DNA from 4 places in the Streptomyces sp. NPDC093586 genome. Region 1 is predicted to be linked to each of the others. Evidence: riboswitches for the same ligand, from Rfam matches in the RefSeq annotation. Region 1 holds a riboswitch; each other region holds the start of a gene.
What was found. Region 1 has a riboswitch for cyclic di-AMP ahead of ACIRFH_RS35985 (peptidoglycan DD-metalloendopeptidase family protein). Riboswitches for the same ligand answer to the same signal wherever they lie in the genome.
Positions count from the first base shown of each region.

Region 1 (4,202 bases):
GCTGATCCCGCCGCTGATCATCGACGCGTCGGACGCGGACCGGTTCGTCGACGCCTTCACCGAGGTGATGGAGGACGCCCACAACGGTGGCGGTCTGATGTGGGACTTCGGAAAGACACTGGTCAGGCAGGCGGTGGCGAACCGCTGACCGGAGGACATCCACCGCTTTGCCTGTGAGGCAAAAAAATTGCCCCACAGGCAAAGCTCGGGCTGAATGGAGGTATGTCCTCCTCCGCGAACCATCAGTCGGACGGGCCGCCGGACGCCGTGTCCTCCGTGGTGGCGCCGCAGCTGCGCGCCCTGCGCCGCCGCGCGGCCCTCACCCTGGAGGCGGCGGCCCGCGCCGCCGGGCTGTCGCCCGCCCACCTCTCCCGCCTGGAGACCGGGCAGCGCCAGCCCTCGTTGCCGATGCTGCTCTCGCTCGCGCGTGTTTATGGTACGACCGTCTCGGAACTGCTCGGCGAGAAGGCCGCGGAACGGGACGCCGTCGTGCGGGCCGGGGGCATGGAGCCGACCGCCGCGGGCGGCTGGACGTACTGGCAGGCCGGCGGTTCCGGCCGCGGGATGCAGGCCCTGCGCGTCCGCGTGCCGCACGGCTCGCAGGGCGACATCGTGCGCGTACACCCCGGCGAGGAGTGGCTCTACGTCCTGCGGGGGCGGCTGCGGCTGCGCCTCGGGGACGCCGTGCACCTGCTCGCCCCGGGCGACAGTGCCCACTTCGACTCCCTGACCCCGCACCGGATCGCGGCCCAGGACGTCGACGGGCTCGAGCTGCTCTTCGTCCACACCCTGCTGCAGAGCCCGACGACGGCGCTGTGCCTGGGGCCCGTCACCACACCGACCCGCCACACCCCCGGAGAGATGCCATGAGTGCCATCCAGGACAAGCTCCCGCGCGCCCTGTGGGTGCGACTTCTCATCTACATCGCCCTCGGGCACGTCTTCGGCGGCTTCCTCTACCTGCTCTTCGAGGTGGGAGCCGGATAGCGCCGCCCGGGAACGCGGGCGGGCGGCTCAGTCCAGCAGCCGCTCGCGCAGCCGTTCCCTGGTCCGCGGGGTGATGCCGAGTCCCTTCTCCAGGTAGGCGTCGACCCCGCCCCAGGTCTCCTCGACGGTCTCGAAGGCCGCGGCCAGGTACTCGGCGCGCGCGTCGAACAGGGGGCTGAGCAGCTCCATGACCTCGGGGGAGTAGGCCGAGGCGGCCGTGCTGCTGCGACGCACCTTGTAGCGGCGGTGCGTCGCGTTCGACTTCAGGTAGTCCTCCAGGATGGCTTCGCGCCGCACACCCAGGGCGAGCAGGGTGACCGCGATCGACAGGCCCGCGCGGTCCTTGCCGGCCGCGCAGTGCATCAGTGCGGGGACGCTGTCCTCGGCGAGCGCGTGCAGCACCCGGGAGTGCTCCGCCGTGCGCTCCTTGATGATCGTGCGGTAGGAGGCGATCATCCGGTTCGCGCCCCGGTCGTCCGCCAGGATCTCGCGCAGCTGGTCGAGGTCGCCGTCGCGGACCATCTTCCAGAACTCGGCACCGTCGGCCGGATCGCTCAGCGGCAGGTTCACATGGCGCACGCCCGGCAGTTCGACGTCCGGACCCTCGAGCTTCTGGTCGGCGGCGTTGCGGAAGTCGAAGATCGTGTGCAGTCCCAGCGAGGCGAGGAACGCGGCGTCCTCCTCGGTGGCGTGCGCGAGGTGGCCGCTGCGGAACAGCACTCCATGGCGCACGCTCCGCCCGTCCACGGTCGGCAGTCCGCCCACGTCCCGGAAGTTGCGCACGCCGGCCAGCTCGGGTTCGGTCGACGGGACCTGCTGCGTCACGGGGGCTCCTCCCACTCCGCCCCGTCGGCGCTGCTCGCCGTCGGGCGCCCAGCCGACGATACGGCATCCCTTGCCTGCGGCAACGAGTCGCCCACAGGGAAGCCGATAGAGCCGAATATGGAGTATCTGGGCCTTCTGCACCAATTGCCCACTTCACACCAACTCGCTGGGAAATAAGGGTAACTGGCGCAACCCTCGTGAGCAGCGTCATAGAGGTGACCGAGCGTTGCCCGTCATGCTCACGTAATTCATGCGCTTTTCAAGGCCGTTTACGGAGAGGGACGCTCACGGAATCGACGGAGTGTGACCGCTCATTCCCGTGAAGGATCAAGCGGAACACCGGTCCGGGGAGCCTCTCGCTTGTCCGTGCGCCTCGTGGTCCCTTACGTTCACCACCGATCCGGACGGACGCCTAATCCTGCCGCCGACCGGAGCCCGCACTCATCCACCACCCGTACACGGCAGGAGCGGGGGACCCACAGGTAAGACCGCCTGTTCCGGTTCCCGGAACAGGCTCGGGGTTAAGCCGCGCCATGACGCGGCCGGACATCTCCAGTCCGCACCCGACAGCTCACCTCGCAGGCGCCGGAGAGGAATTCGCCATGCCCGCGAAGGGTAAGCACCGCCGCACCAAGGCCCAGCGCATCACCCGCACCATCGCCATAGCCGGAACCGGTGGCGCCGCGCTCGCGCTCCCGCTGATGGGTGCCGCCGCCCAGGCCGCCCCCGCGCACTCCGCCGCCGGACAGTCCGTCACGGCCGGCGCGCAGAAGTCGGCCGACAAGGGCTCGGCCTCGCACACCTACGTCGTGAAGAGCGGCGACCATCTCTCGAAGATCGCCGACGAGCAGCACGTCGACGGCGGCTGGAAGAAGCTGTACGCGGACAACCGCGAGGCCATCGGCTCCGACCCGTCGCTCATCCACCCGGGTCTCAAGCTGTCGATCGGCCAGAAGGCCGCGGCCGGCACCACCGCGCCCCCGTCACCCTCGCAGAAGACCGCCGAGAAGCCGGCCGAGGCCGAGAAGTCCTCCGCGCGGACCGCCGAGAAGGCGTCGGACGCCGCGGAGACCACCTCGTCGAAGCCCGCCGCGCCGACGTCCTCGAACACGAACACCCGGTCCGCCGGCACCACCAGCGGCTACACCGCCCCCGTGGCCGGCGCCGGCGTCGGTACCCCGTACCACCAGTCCGGCAGCATGTGGTCCAGCGGCTACCACACCGGCACCGACTTCGTCGTCCCGACCGGCACCTCCCTGAAGGCCGTCGGCGCGGGCACGGTCGTCTCCGCCGGCTGGGGCGGCGCGTACGGCAACCAGGTCGTCATCAAGCTCACCGACGGCCACTACGCCCAGTACGCCCACCTGTCCTCGATCTCCGTCTCCGCCGGCCAGTCCGTGACCGCCGGCCAGCAGATCGGTCTCTCCGGTGCCACCGGCAACGTGACCGGACCGCACCTGCACTTCGAGATCCGCACCACGCCGAACTACGGCTCCGACGTGGACCCGATCGCCTACCTGCGCTCGCACGGCGTCTCCGTCTGACGACGGTTTCCGCGCAGACCCCGCGCCGCCGAAGGCCGGACCCCGATCCCCGGGTCCGGCCTTCGGCGCGTCCGCCACCGGGCTTCGCTTATTCCTGAATTGGCAAACACTTTAGGAGTGGCTTATCTCACCGCCCGTCAACCCCTTCCTACGGTCGCGTAGGTCACATTCCAAGGTGAATCATGGGTCGATGTGGCAGACGATTCGAAGAGTGACAGCAGAGCAGTGATCGGGTCGTACGTGGCGGTGGGGGACAGCTTCACCGAGGGCGTCGGCGACCCCGGCCCCGACGGAGCGTTCGTCGGCTGGGCCGACCGGTTCGCCGTCCTGCTCGCCGACCGGCGCCCCGAGGGCGACTTCACGTACACGAACCTCGCCGTACGCGGCAGGCTGCTCGACCAGATAGTGGCGGAACAGGTCCCCCGGGCGATCGAACTCGCGCCGGACCTGGTCTCGTTCTGCGCCGGCGGCAACGACATCATCCGGCCCGGCACCGACCCCGACGAGGTGGCCGAACGGTTCGAGCGGGCGGTGGCCGCGCTGACCGCCGCGGCCGGCACGGTCATGGTGACCACGGGCTTCGACACCCGCGGAGTGCCCGTCCTCAAGCATCTGCGCGGCAAGATCGCCACCTACAACGGACACGTGCGGGCCATCGCCGACCGTTACGGCTGCCCGGTGCTCGACCTGTGGTCGCTGCGCAGCATCCAGGACCGCAGGGCCTGGGACGCCGACCGGCTGCACCTGTCGGCCGAGGGCCACACCCGCGTGGCGCTGCGCGCCGGCCAGGTCCTCGGCCTGCGCATCCCCGCCGACCCGGACCAGCCCTGGCCGCCCCTGCCGCCGC
Region 1 covers NZ_JBIWJA010000073.1:4,977-9,178, reverse strand. The annotation lists gene ACIRFH_RS36005 (aspartate aminotransferase family protein) at 1-148, shown strand, start outside; gene ACIRFH_RS36000 (helix-turn-helix domain-containing protein) at 223-870, shown strand; gene ACIRFH_RS35995 (DUF6126 family protein) at 867-986, shown strand; gene ACIRFH_RS35990 (tyrosine-protein phosphatase) at 1,014-1,811, opposite strand; cyclic di-AMP (ydaO/yuaA leader) riboswitch at 2,251-2,409, shown strand; gene ACIRFH_RS35985 (peptidoglycan DD-metalloendopeptidase family protein) at 2,414-3,355, shown strand; gene ACIRFH_RS35980 (SGNH/GDSL hydrolase family protein) at 3,581-4,202, shown strand, end outside.

Region 2 (4,202 bases), on a different contig from region 1:
TCGGGCGAAAGGGCATGGAGCAGAAGGGCGTTGAAGGCCTCCGTGTAGGCCTCTAGGTCTTCTTTCCGTTCGAGATGGTGGCTACTCGTCAAATGGTCGAGAACCACCACGTCGAGATCAGAAGTGCTCGGAAAGGAGAAAATAACGAAAGGACCGGTGACGCCGATGTGGGCTCCGGCGGTGAAGGGGAGCACCTGGAGCCGGACATGGGGCAGTCGCGCGGCCTCCACCAGCCGGGTCAGCTGCCGGGCCATCACCCCAGGCCCGCCCACCTGGCGGCGCAGCACCGCTTCGTCGAGGACCGCGTTCAGCCTGAGCGGCGGATCGGCCCGCAGCACGTCCTGCCGGGCCAGCCGGACCTCCACCAGCGTGTCCAGCCGCTCCTCCGACAGCCCGTCCACCGCTGCCCGCGTGACCGCGCGGGCGTACTCCGGGGTCTGCAGCAGCCCGGGCACGACGGTGGTCTCCAGGGTACGCATCGCGCTCGCCTGCGATTCCAGGCTGATGAAGTCCCGGTACGTCGGCGGCAGTACCCCGCGATAGGCGTGCCACCAGTGGTGCCGGCCGCTCGCGTCGTCGGAGCCCGCCAGTACCACCAGCAGTTCCCGCAGCTCCCGGTCGTCCACGCCGTAGGCGTCCAGCAGTAACCGCACGTCGGCCGGTTTCGCCCCGCTCGTCCCGGTCTCGATCCGGCTGACCTTCGACTGGTGCCAGCCCACCAGCCGGGCCGCCTCACCGCTGGTGATCCCCGCCGACGTGCGCAGGGCGCGCAGCTCCGCGCCCAGCTTTCGGCGACGTACCACCGGACCGTGCTGCATGGGCCACTCCTTTACTCCCATCGAGGCGCGCGCATACGGTCTGCCGTCGCAGAGTTCACCGCTTCGAGCGACAGATATATGCATATCTTGGTGGATCGCCGCTCTTCACCAGGTGGTGATGGCACTCTGGCGGCGAAGCACCAGTCCGGGACCGTACTCGAACCATCCGCTCCGTGTCTGACTGCGGTCCCGCGGGAAAGGGACGACGTCGCCATGGCAGACCATCTGGAAGCATCCGTCACTCTGCCGAGCGAACCCGCCTCGGTGGCCGTCGCGCGCACCTATGCGGTGGGCACCCTGGCGGAGTGGGGTCTGCCCGCGGACGCGGAGGTGTCCGAGACCGTCCGGCTCATCGTCTCCGAGCTGGCCACCAACGCGGTCCAGCACACGCTCGGGCAGTCGCCGACCTTCACGGTGGACCTCGTGCTCGACTGTGACGAACGGCTGTGCATCGGCGTCACGGACAGCCACCCGCGCTTCCCCAAGCGCCTGCCCGCCGCCGTGCAGCAGGACAACGGCCGGGGCATGGTGATCATCCGCTGGCTGACGGCGGAGTGCGGCGGCAGGCTGAGGGTGCGGCCCACGCGCGAGGGAGGCAAGACCGTCTCCATCGAACTGCCCTGGACGGTACCGGGCCCGTCGGCGCCCGCCGAGCCGGTCACGGTCGTGGAGCGTCCCCGGAGCGAGGCCGTGGGGCACCGGAAGCCTCAGCGGTGAGGCGTGGACGGCACCCGGCGCGCGGCGGACGGCGTGCGCCGGGCCGTGCGGCCCCGCGCCGCCCTCTCCCGGGCCCCGGCGGCCGGTTCCGCCACCGAGCGCCGTTCGGCGGCGCGGCGTTCACCGCTCACGTGGGTCCGCCGGGCCAGGCGGGGAGCAGCGACCACGGGCCGGGGCGGGCCAGCAGGGTCGGCGCACCGGCGGCACCGAGCCGGTGAACGCGAGCCCCGGCACCTCCGTGCCGGCCGTGGCGAGTCGCGAGGACACCCGCACGATGCGTTCCCCGGCGCCCCGCTGGAAGAGCGAACGGTGCAGCGCGGCAGGGGCCGTGAACAGCGTCGCGGCGGACACCACGAACGGCAGCGTGGTGACGCGGACGGCGCGCTCCAGCGGCGTCCGCGTCGCGTGCGGTGCCGCGGCGGTGGCCGGCCACCGCCGCGACGGGTGACCGCCGGGAACCGTGTCACGCACCGCGAGCACACGTCCGGGACGGTGACGGCGCGACAGGACGCCGTCACCGCCCCGGCCGGGTCACTTCACCCGGCCGTACCAGACGTTGCTCGTCCAGATCTTCTGCAGCCGCACCACGTCCCCGGTCTTCGGGGCGTGCCAGATCTTGCCCTTCCCGGCGTAGATGCCGACGTGGTACACACTCCGGCCCGAGTGGAAGAACACGAGGTCTCCGGCCCGACGGCTCTTGGCGGAGATGTGCCGGGTCTTGTTGTACTGCTGCGCGGCGGTCCGCGGCAGCTTCTTGCCGGCCTTCTTGAACGAGTACAGCGTCAGCCCGGAGCAGTCGAACCGGTACGGTCCGGTGGCGCCCCATGCGTAGGGCGCGCCCCTCTTGGAAGCCGCGATCTTGAGAGCCTTCGTCGCATGGGTCGCCGCCGCGGCCTCACCGGCGGCACCGGGGACCACGAGGGAGCCGCCCACGGCGGCGATGGTGAGGGCCGAAGCCGTACCGGCACGGGCCATCAGTGACGGGACACGATTGAGCGCAGTCATGCGCAACCCTTCGTCAGCCGCCTGTGAAGGATGACCTGTCGGATTCGGGCTGGCGAAGTTGCCCGGCCGCACGAGTGCGGCTTCACCCCAAGGGCTGCTCGGCCCGGCGTCTCTCGCGAAGACGTCCGTTCCGGCGACCCGTCGTGCTCGGGTCCTCCACTCCTGCCGATCCACTCCTGTCGACCGGTCGTCCGGGCGGCGGCAGGACTCGGCGTCCGCCCGGACCGCCCCGCCGCTGCGGCGGGGGCTTGTCGTCAGTCACGGATCTTGTCTCATCAAAGTCGGAAAATCCCAACGGAACCGGGTTGTTGTGTGGTTACTCACCCCTCGGCCGTTCGGGTGGACATGTCGGCGTTCGATTCTCCGTCGACTGTCGTGGCGAGCCCGGGACCAGCGGCGGAATGACATATTCCGCCATCCGGGTGCGCGGAACGCGCAAGCTCGCAGGGCCGGAAACCGGTGGTGTTCCTACGCCGAAAGGGGGTACGTCATTTGGCCGGTTTTGACCCGGGGGTGGCGATGGGTGTGCCGGGCGCGGCTCTCGGCTGCCCGGAGGGGCCGCGATGTCCGGTGGTGTGCGTGCGCGCGGAAGTCCATCGGCCGACACCGGTAATCGGCCGGTCAAGCCGGTCATCAGTCAGTCAAAACCGTGTGACGTGACAGAAACACTCCAGCCGTACTCTGCACCCCGATCCACCTGCGGTTTCTTGAAATCCGACGGGGCGTTCAGGCCCCTATGTGTGTGTTACATCTAGAGCCGCCGCGGCGGACGCGGCAGCCGGATCGTCCGGACCCGGCGTGATGTCCTGTGAGGTGGTACGTGCAACTGACCCCGCACGAGCAGGAGAGACTGCTCATACACGTGGCCGCGGACGTGGCCGAGAAGCGTCGCGCACGAGGCGTGAAGCTCAACCACCCCGAGGTCGTCGCGCTGATCACCTCGCACATCCTCGAAGGCGCCCGCGACGGCCGTACGGTCGGCGAGCTCATGGCGTCCGGCCGCAAGCTGATCCAGCGTCACGAGGTCATGGAGGGCGTCCCCGAGATGATCCACGACGTGCAGGTCGAGGCCACCTTCCCCGACGGCACCAAGCTCGTCACCGTCCACGAACCGATCGTCTGACGGGAACGAACGACAACCATGATTCCCGGAGAGATCGTCTTCGCCGACGAGCCCGTCGCCTTCAACGAGGGCCGCGCGGGCATCCGCCTGACCGTGCTCAACACCGCCGACCGGCCCGTCCAGGTCGGCTCCCACTACCACTTCGCCGAGGCCAACCCCGGTCTCGACTTCGACCGCGCCGCGGCGCACGGCAGGCGGCTGAACATCGCCGCCGGCACCGCCGTCCGGTTCGAGCCCGGCATCCCGGCCGACGTGGAGCTGATCCCCCTCGCGGGCGCCCGCGTCGTCGTGGGACTGCGTGGCGCGACCGGAGGTGCCCTCGATGCCTGAACTCTCCCGCGCCGCCTACGCCGACCTGTTCGGCCCGACCACCGGCGACCGCATCCGTCTGGCCGACACCGACCTCTTCGTCGAGATCGAGGAGGACCGCTCGGGCGGTCCCGGCCGCTCCGGCGACGAGGCGGTCTTCGGCGGCGGCAAGGTGCTGCGCGAGTCCATGGGCCAGTCGCGCGCCACCCGCGCCGAGGGCGCCCCCGACA
Region 2 covers NZ_JBIWJA010000014.1:93,587-97,788, reverse strand. The annotation lists gene ACIRFH_RS17100 (helix-turn-helix domain-containing protein) at 1-818, opposite strand, end outside; gene ACIRFH_RS17095 (ATP-binding protein) at 1,032-1,535, shown strand; gene ACIRFH_RS17090 (DUF6328 family protein) at 1,656-2,006, opposite strand; gene ACIRFH_RS17085 (C40 family peptidase) at 2,067-2,540, opposite strand; cyclic di-AMP (ydaO/yuaA leader) riboswitch at 2,544-2,764, opposite strand; gene ACIRFH_RS17080 (urease subunit gamma) at 3,361-3,663, shown strand; gene ACIRFH_RS17075 (urease subunit beta) at 3,682-3,993, shown strand; gene ACIRFH_RS17070 (urease subunit alpha) at 3,986-4,202, shown strand, end outside.
Region 2: it holds a riboswitch for cyclic di-AMP, as region 1 does, so the genes downstream of both, ACIRFH_RS17085 (C40 family peptidase) here and ACIRFH_RS35985 (peptidoglycan DD-metalloendopeptidase family protein) in region 1, are expected to answer to the same signal.

Region 3 (4,202 bases), on a different contig from region 1:
CTCATAACCCAGAGGTCGCAGGTTCAAATCCTGTCCCCGCTACTCAAGGCCGAAGGCCGGAATCCTCAAGGATTCCGGCCTTCGGTGCGTCCGCGCGTCCGTCACCCGACCGGCCTCCACGGCTCGCCCCCCGTCCGTCCTCCGGGAAACCTGGAGAGCGGGACGGCAAGCGGCGTGGACGTACAGGGGCGGCGGGAGACGAGTGGTGCGGCCAGGTGACGTGGACGACGAGGCACCGTATGCCAGGGCCGGTGGCCGGCTGCCCGGTGACCCCGTGCCCGACCCCGGCCTCGGCACCGACCCGGTGCCCGTCCCGTCCGCCGGGCGGGAGCTGCGGCGGACCCCGTACGGCCGGCCCTTCGTGCGCCTGCTCCCCGTCCTGCTGATCGTCGTGGCCATCCTGTACGACGTCTTCACTCCCCGGTACTTCACCGCCGGACCCCTGTACACGGCCGCGCCCCTGGTCGCGGCGCCCGTCTACTCGCGGCGCGGCACGGTGCTCACCGGTCTCGCCGTGGTCGCCACCGTCATCGGGCTCCAACTGAGCAAGGGCGTCGCCCACTACGTGGACTCGCTCACCGAACTGATCACCATCGCGACGGTCGCCGCCCTCGCCGTCTTCGTGAACGCCTTCGTCCGCCGCACCGACGCGCGCCTCGCCTCCGCCCGCGAGATCGCCGAGGCCGCCCAGCGGGCCGTCCTGCCCGAGCCCGCCGAGCGGATCGGCGGCTTCGAGATCGCCGCCCGCTACGAGGCGGCGCAGGCCGACGCCTTCATCGGCGGTGACCTGTACGCGGTGCAGGACAGCGCCCACGGCGTGCGGATCATCGTCGGTGACGTGCGTGGCAAGGGCATGGGCGCGGTGGCCGCCGTCGCCGTGGTGATCGGCGCCTTCCGTGAGGCCGCCGAGCAGGAGGCGACGCTGGAGGCGGTCGCGCAGCGGCTGGAGCGGGCGCTGGCGCGCGAGGGCACCCGGCGCGACGGGCTGGACGCCTTCGAGGGGTTCACCACCGCCGTCCTCGCCGAACTCCCGCACGGCGCCGGGATCGTCCGCATCGTCAACCGCGGCCACCCGCCGCCCCTGCTGCTGCACGCCGACGGCACCGTGCGTCCGGTACAGGCCAGGGAGTTCGCGCTGCCGCTCGGGATGGGGGAGCTGGGCGTGTGGCCCGACCGGGCGGAGGAGGCCGGCTTCTCCGGCGGTGCCACGCTGCTGCTGTACACCGACGGGCTGTCCGAGGCACGCGACGCCCACGGCCGGTTCTACGATCCCGCGGCGCGGCTGGCCGGCCGCGCCTTCCGGCGCCCGGCCGAACTGCTCGACGCCCTCGCCGACGAGGTGCGCCGGCACTCCGGGGGCGGCATGACGGACGACATGGCGCTGCTCGCCGTACGCCGGCGCTGAGCGGTGCGGCGGCCCTGACCGGTGACACGGGTGGTGACGACGCGACCGCCCTCCGCATAACAACTGACACAACGTCAGAAACGGGTGGTGGAGAACGGTTGCCTGAGGGGCGGTCAAGTCGCCCCGCTTTCGCCCCTCATGAGGGGTACGTCCCGTCCGAAATTCTTAATGATCAATCGGGGCGGCTTGGAATCAGCACCTCGCGTCTATTAACGTTCGATAACGCAGCGCGGTCGTCCCAGCCGTCACAGAAGGCGGCTCCGTGCGCACGCGCCGAATCCCGTGAGGGAACCGGGGAACCACCACCTTGGGGTGAATCGGGCGTATGCCGCCGTGGAGGCACGGCAGGTATACGCGCGTAGGAGACCTTCCTGCTCCGAACCCGTCAGCTAACCCGGTAGGCGGAAGGAAGGAAAGGAGTACGCCCACGTGGCGTCCAACCGGCCTGCCCCCGAGGCCCCGTTCGTGCCGATCACGCACGACACCGACCCCTTCGGCCCCGACGGCCACCGCGCCGAAGCGGGCCCCTGGGAGGAGTGGAACCCCACCGCGGAGTCCATCCGTCCCGTACGCGGCCGGCACCGCGTCGCCAAGCAGCGCGGCGGACTCGCCCGCAGCTCCACCGTCCTCGGCGTCGGCGTCATCGCGGCCGTCGGAGCGGGCGGCATGGCCAGCGCCCAGACCGGCAAGCCGCCGGTGCCGATCTCGATGCCCGACCTGCCGAACGTCGGCTCGCTGATCTCCGACGAGGCGGAACCGGAACCCCAGGGCTCCGCCACCCCGCTCAGCGGCATCGGCGCGACCACCACCGACACCGCCGAGGGCACCACCGACGCCGGTGAGGCCCTGCGGGCGCGCATCATGCAGCAGGCCGAGCAGCAGCAGGTCCAGGTCGAGACCAAGGCCGCCGCCGAGGCCGCCGCCGAGGCCGAGAAGGAAGCCGCCGAAGCCGCCGCGAAGGCGGCGAAGGAGGCCGAGGCCAAGGCCGCCGCCGCCAAGAAGAAGGCGGAGGAGGAGGCCGCGAAGAAGGCCGAGGCCGAGCGGCTCGCCGAGCTGGCCAAGCAGTTCACGCTGCCGACCTCCTCGTACACGATCACCTCCACCTTCGGCCAGGCCGGTTCCATGTGGTCCTCCGGCCACCACACCGGCCTCGACTTCGCCGCTCCCACGGGCACCCTCGTCAAGGCCGTCCACACCGGCACGATCACCGAGGCGGGCTGGGCCGGCTCCTACGGCTACCGCACGATCCTGACCCTGGACGACGGCACCGAGCTGTGGTTCTGCCACCAGTCGTCGATCAACGTCAGCGTCGGCCAGAAGGTCAGCACCGGTGACGTCATCGGCCGCGTCGGCGCCACCGGCAACGTCACCGGACCGCACCTCCACTTCGAGGTCCACGTCGGCGGTGCCGGGGGCGGGGTCGACCCGGCGGCGTGGCTGCAGGGCAAGGGCCTCACCCCCTGAGGACAGGGGCCGCCGGTTCGCGCGAATTGTGCGTCGCCCCGGAATGACCAGTTCCGGGGCGCTTGTTGTCACAGGACATGACTTCTCTGCGCAAGCTCGGCTCCTCCGGCCTCGAGGTCTTCCCGCTCGCCCTCGGCGGCAACGTCTTCGGCTGGACCGCCGACCAGGACACCTCCTTCGCCGTCCTCGACGCCTACACCGCCGCCGGCGGCAACTTCGTCGACACCGCCGACGTCTACTCCGCGTGGGCCGAGGGCAACAGCGGCGGCGAGTCCGAGACCCTCATCGGCAAGTGGCTCGCGGCGCGCGGCAACCGCGACGACGTCGTGATCGCCACCAAGGTCAGCCAGCACCCCGAGTACCCCGGCCTGTCCGCCGCCAACATCAAGGCCGCCGCCGACGCCTCCCTGCGGCGCCTGGGCACGGACCGCATCGACCTCTACTACACCCACTACGACAAGCCCGAGGTGCCGGTCGAGGAGATCATCGGCGCGCTCGACGACCTGGTGCGCGCGGGCAAGGTCCGGTACATCGCCGCCTCCAACATCACGGCCGAGCGGCTCTCGGCGTCCCTGGACTTCTCCGACCGCGAGGGCCTCGCCCGGTACGTGGCCCTGCAACCCCACTACAACCTGGTCTCGCGCGACACGTACGAGGGTGAGCTGCGGGACCTCGCCGAGCGGGCCGGTCTGGCCGCCGTTCCCTACTACGCCCTCGCGTCCGGCTTCCTCACGGGCAAGTACCGGCCCGGGGCGACCGTCGACAGCCCGCGGGCGGGCGGTGCCGCGAAGCACCTGGAGAGCGAGCGCGGACGGCGGGTGCTCACCGCCCTGGACGAGATCGCCGAGGCCCACGACGCGCCGGTCGCCACGGTGGCCCTGGCCTGGCTGGCGGCCCAGCCGACGGTGGCCGCGCCGATCGCGTCCGCGCGGACGGTCGAGCAGCTGCCGGCGCTGCTCGGGGTGGCCGACCTGGAGCTGACGGAGGCGGAGGTGCGGAGGCTGACGGAGGCGTCCGCCTGAGCCGTCCGCGTCGTCCGCCCGGTTGTCCACCCGAGGGGCCGCTTCCCCGCCGCCGCTACGACCGGTACGGGTTCTGGGCCGGGTACGCGGTGTAGGAGGTGTGGACGGGCATGGCGTACGGGGCCGGTGCGGTGTACCGGGCGGGTGCCGGTGCCGCGTGCGGCCCGTACGCCGGCCAGGGCGGTACGGCCACCGGGAGGGGCGGCGCCGTGGCCCGGGCCGCGTAGTCCAGCGCCGGCCGCGCCGCCTCCCGCCGGCGCCACAATTCGGTCAGCAACTCCCGCTCCCGTACGACGTAGTCGGCGCCCGCC
Region 3 covers NZ_JBIWJA010000057.1:16,629-20,830, reverse strand. The annotation lists tRNA gene ACIRFH_RS34285 (tRNA-Met) at 1-42, shown strand, start outside; gene ACIRFH_RS34280 (PP2C family protein-serine/threonine phosphatase) at 206-1,405, shown strand; cyclic di-AMP (ydaO/yuaA leader) riboswitch at 1,667-1,823, shown strand; gene ACIRFH_RS34275 (M23 family metallopeptidase) at 1,835-2,869, shown strand; gene ACIRFH_RS34270 (aldo/keto reductase) at 2,947-3,891, shown strand; gene ACIRFH_RS34265 (PrsW family intramembrane metalloprotease) at 3,947-4,202, opposite strand, start outside.
Region 3: it holds a riboswitch for cyclic di-AMP, as region 1 does, so the genes downstream of both, ACIRFH_RS34275 (M23 family metallopeptidase) here and ACIRFH_RS35985 (peptidoglycan DD-metalloendopeptidase family protein) in region 1, are expected to answer to the same signal.

Region 4 (4,202 bases), on a different contig from region 1:
TCAGCCCCTGCCGGGCCCGCCGGCCCGCGGAGCGCTGTGCCTACTGGTCCGCGGAGCGCTGTGCCTACTGGTCCGCGGAGCGGAACCGCGGGAAGGCGCTGCGGCCGGCGTACACCGCGGCGTCGTCGAGGATCTCCTCGATGCGCAGCAGCTGGTTGTACTTGGCGACGCGCTCGGAGCGGGCCGGGGCACCGGTCTTGATCTGGCCGCAGTTGGTGGCGACGGCCAGGTCGGCGATGGTGACGTCCTCGGTCTCGCCCGAGCGGTGGGACATCATGCACTTGAAGCCGTTGCGCTGGGCCAGCTCCACGGCGTCCAGGGTCTCGGTCAGCGAACCGATCTGGTTGACCTTGACCAGCAGGGCGTTGGCCGCGCCCTCCTCGATACCGCGGGCCAGGCGCTCCGGGTTGGTGACGAACAGGTCGTCGCCGACGAGCTGGACCTTGTCACCGAGCTTGTCGGTGATGGTCTTCCAGCCCTCCCAGTCGTCCTCGAACAGCGGGTCCTCGATGGAGACCAGCGGGTACGCCTCGACCAGCTCGGCGTAGTACTCGGTCATCTCGGCGGCCGAGCGCTCCTTGCCCTCGAAGGTGTAGGAGCCGTCCTTGTAGAACTCGGACGCGGCGACGTCGAGGGCCAGCGCGATCTGCTCGCCCGGGGTGTAGCCGGCCTCCTTGATGGCCTCGAGGATGAGGTCGAGGGCCTCGCGGTTGGAGCCGAGGTTCGGGGCGAAGCCGCCCTCGTCGCCGAGACCGGTGGCCAGGCCCTTGCCCTTCAGCACCTTCTTGAGGGTGTGGTAGACCTCGGTGCCCCAGCGCAGCGCCTCGGAGAAGGACTCCGCGCCGATCGGGGCGATCATGAACTCCTGGATGTCCACGTTGGAGTCGGCGTGCGAGCCGCCGTTCAGGATGTTCATCATCGGCACCGGCAGCAGGTGCGCGTTCGGGCCGCCCAGGTAGCGGAACAGCGGCAGGTCGCTGGCCTCGGAGGCGGCGTGGGCGACGGCGAGGGAGACGCCGAGGATGGCGTTGGCGCCCAGCGAGCCCTTGTTGTCGGTGGCGTCCAGGTCGAACATGGCCTGGTCGATCAGACGCTGCTCGGTGGCGTCGTAGCCGACCAGCTCGGGGCCGATCTGCTCGATGACGGCGAGGACGGCCTTCTCGACACCCTTGCCCTGGTAGCGGTTGGGGTCGCCGTCACGGAGCTCGATGGCCTCGAAGGCACCGGTGGAGGCACCGGACGGAACGGCGGCACGCCCCGTGCTGCCGTCGTCGAGGCCGACCTCGACCTCGACCGTGGGGTTGCCTCGGGAGTCCAGGATTTCCCGGGCTACGACGACGTCGATGGACGGCACGAGCATCTCCTTCTTCAATGTGACGCTTCGGTGTGACGCGGGTCCGCGAGGACCGCAGCGGCTCTGCGGGACGAGCCTAACCGGCTCCGGGCGATCGGCCAGCCGGTCACCCACCCGTTGGACAGAACCGAGAGTAAATTGTTTCCGAACGGAACAAAGACCGTTCGCGGAAACCCGGGAAGCCTCCCCGGCACCCGGGGCGTGAAAAACCCGCCCTGGTGCGTACGGGGGAACACGCACCAGGACGGGAGTTGAGGGCGGGCCGTCGCCTACTTGAGGTGCAGCTGCTGGCCCGGGTAGATCAGGTCGGCGTCGTCGACGATGTCGTCGTTCAGCTCGAACAGCTTCGCCCAGCCACCCTTGACGTGCTGCTCCGTGGCGATCGAGCTGAGCGTGTCGCCCTCGACGACCTTGTACTCGCCGTCACCCTTCTCGACCTTCTCGCCGGTCGGGGTGGTGACGGTCTTCTTCGGGGTGACGGTCTTCTTCTCGGCCTGCTTCTCGGCGGCCGGGCGCTCGGAGGAGCGGGAGGCCCTCTGCTCGGAGGAGCGCTCGGCCGTGGAGCCGGTGGACCGGCTCTGCGAGCTCTGGGAGCCGCCGGAGGACTGCGCGGAGCCGGAGGACTGGCTCTCGGCGGAACCGCCGGTGTACGCGGCGCCCGACAGGCCGGTGCCGCAGACCGGCCAGGCACCCTTGCCCTGGCTCGCGAGCACCTTCTCGGCGACCGCGATCTGCTGCGACTTGCTCGCCCGGTCGGCGGTCGGGGCGTACTGCGTACCGCCGTAGGCGGCCCAGGTGGAGGCCGAGAACTGCAGACCGCCGTAGTAACCGTTGCCGGTGTTGATGGCCCAGTTGCCGCCGGACTCGCACTGGGCGACGGCGTCCCACTCGGACGCGGTGGCGGCGGAGGCGTTGCCGGCCGCCATCAGCGGGGCGGCGACGGCGGCACCGGTGACGCCGGCGACGGCGATGACACGGGTGGCCTTGGACGGACGACGATGCTTGCCCTTGCCGGAAAACAGCATGGTTGATCCCCTCACCGACGCCTGCGAGGTGAGCTGTCGGGTTCGGGCCGGTTGAGTTGCCCGGCCGGGTCCCTCACGGAACTCGGCTTCACCCCTAGCCGCTCCGGATCGACTGCCCGGTGCGGCACCTACCTGGGTCCCCCGCTCCTGCCTGCGGCGCTCGAGGCGACGACTGTTCCCGTACCGCCGCTGGCAGGATTCGGCGTTGCGACGGTCGGGGCCCGCGGTGGCGAGCGGTCACGACCGTAGACACGCGCTCCGCGGATTTTCAAAGACGATCACGGCTTCTGAGACCTATCTCTCACGTGATCCAAAACGGACATACAGCCTCTAACCGTGACGCGAACTAGCCCTGGTTCTCGCCCGATTCGCCCGTGACGGTGAGCGTCTGACCGGGCAGGATGTGGTCCGGGTCGGCACCGACGACGTCCTTGTTGTCGGCGTAGAGGGACGGCCATCCCCCGGCGAGGTCAAGGGAGTCGGCGATGCCCCAGAGACTGTCGCCCGAACGGACGGTGTACGAGCCGTCCGTGAGGTCGCGGGTGCCGTCGCCGTCGCGCGAGGCGTGACGCCCCGACGACTCGGCCGTACGGCCGTCCACCCCACCCTCTTCGGCGCTGCCGCCGCGATGCCGGCCGGTCGCGGGGTCCTCGGTGCCGACGAGTCCCGAAATGGCGCCATCCTGCCCCGACTTGCCCGTCTCGTCACCGCTGGGCGCGGCGCCGTCCGCGCGGCCGGACCCCCGCGTGTCGTCGCCGGCCGGAGCACCGGACGGGGAGGACGTGTCGGACTTGGCCGTTTCGCCGGAACTGCCCGACGTGCCATCGGACGTGGCGTCAGGCGTGGCCGAGCCGGACGGCGACGGCACCTGGGACGCGGACCGGGACGGGGAGGGGGTCGCCGAAGGGGACGATTCAGGCCCGGACTCGGTGGAATCGGTCAAGCCGGACGACTCGGACGCACCCGACGCTCCCGGCGCCCCCGGCGCCCCCGGTCCGCTCTTCCCCGTCGACGCCCCGTCACCCGACGCCCCGGTGCCGCCGGACGTGGTCCCCGAGCCGCTGCCCAGCCCCGCGAGCAGCCCGCAGGTCGGCCAGGCGGCGATGCCCTGGTCCGCGAGCACCTTCTCGGCGACGGCTATCTGCTGCGAGCGGCTCGCCTGGTCGGCGCTCGGCGCGTACCCCAGACCGCCGTACCGCTCCCAGACGTCCTGGGACAGCTGCAGGCCGCCGTAGTACCCGTTGCCGCCGTTCTGGCTCCAGGCGCCGCCCGTCTCGCACTCGGCGACCCGGTCCCAGTTCGTCCCGTCGGCCGCGTGGGCGCCGGTGGCCCCCAGGAGCGGGATCGCGATGGCGGAGCCGGTCACTCCTGCGGCGACGACCAGGGCGGGAGCCTGACGGGGGCGACGGTGACGACCGTTCCCGGAGAGCATGCGACGACCTTTCACGAGACAGCGAGGACGGCGCGGCGAGTGGTGCTCGGCAGCCACGCTGATCCGTGAACGTATAGGGAGATGATCGCTTGTCACAAGTTCATGCCGCACAGATCACGTGAAGATCACAGAACTGAGCGCGTGTCACGTTTGCATCGGCGACGGATCGTTCCCGGGCGGCGGGGGCACCGGCGTGAACGTCACCGGGAGGGTGCGCAGCCCCCGCATGATGAGCCCGCCGCGCCAGCGCAGTTCGGCCGGATCCGCGGCGAGGGCCAGGTCCGGGAGACGGGTGAGGAGCGTGGCGAGCGCGGTCTGCCCCTCCAGCCGGGCGAGCGGCGCGCCGAGGCAGTAGTGGATGCCGTGGCCGTACCCGAGGTGCTGGCTGTCC
Region 4 covers NZ_JBIWJA010000009.1:142,148-146,349, reverse strand. The annotation lists gene eno (phosphopyruvate hydratase) at 65-1,354, opposite strand; gene ACIRFH_RS12815 (transglycosylase family protein) at 1,624-2,379, opposite strand; cyclic di-AMP (ydaO/yuaA leader) riboswitch at 2,383-2,548, opposite strand; gene ACIRFH_RS12810 (transglycosylase family protein) at 2,726-3,811, opposite strand; gene ACIRFH_RS12805 (cytochrome P450) at 3,956-4,202, opposite strand, start outside.
Region 4: it holds a riboswitch for cyclic di-AMP, as region 1 does, so the genes downstream of both, ACIRFH_RS12815 (transglycosylase family protein) here and ACIRFH_RS35985 (peptidoglycan DD-metalloendopeptidase family protein) in region 1, are expected to answer to the same signal.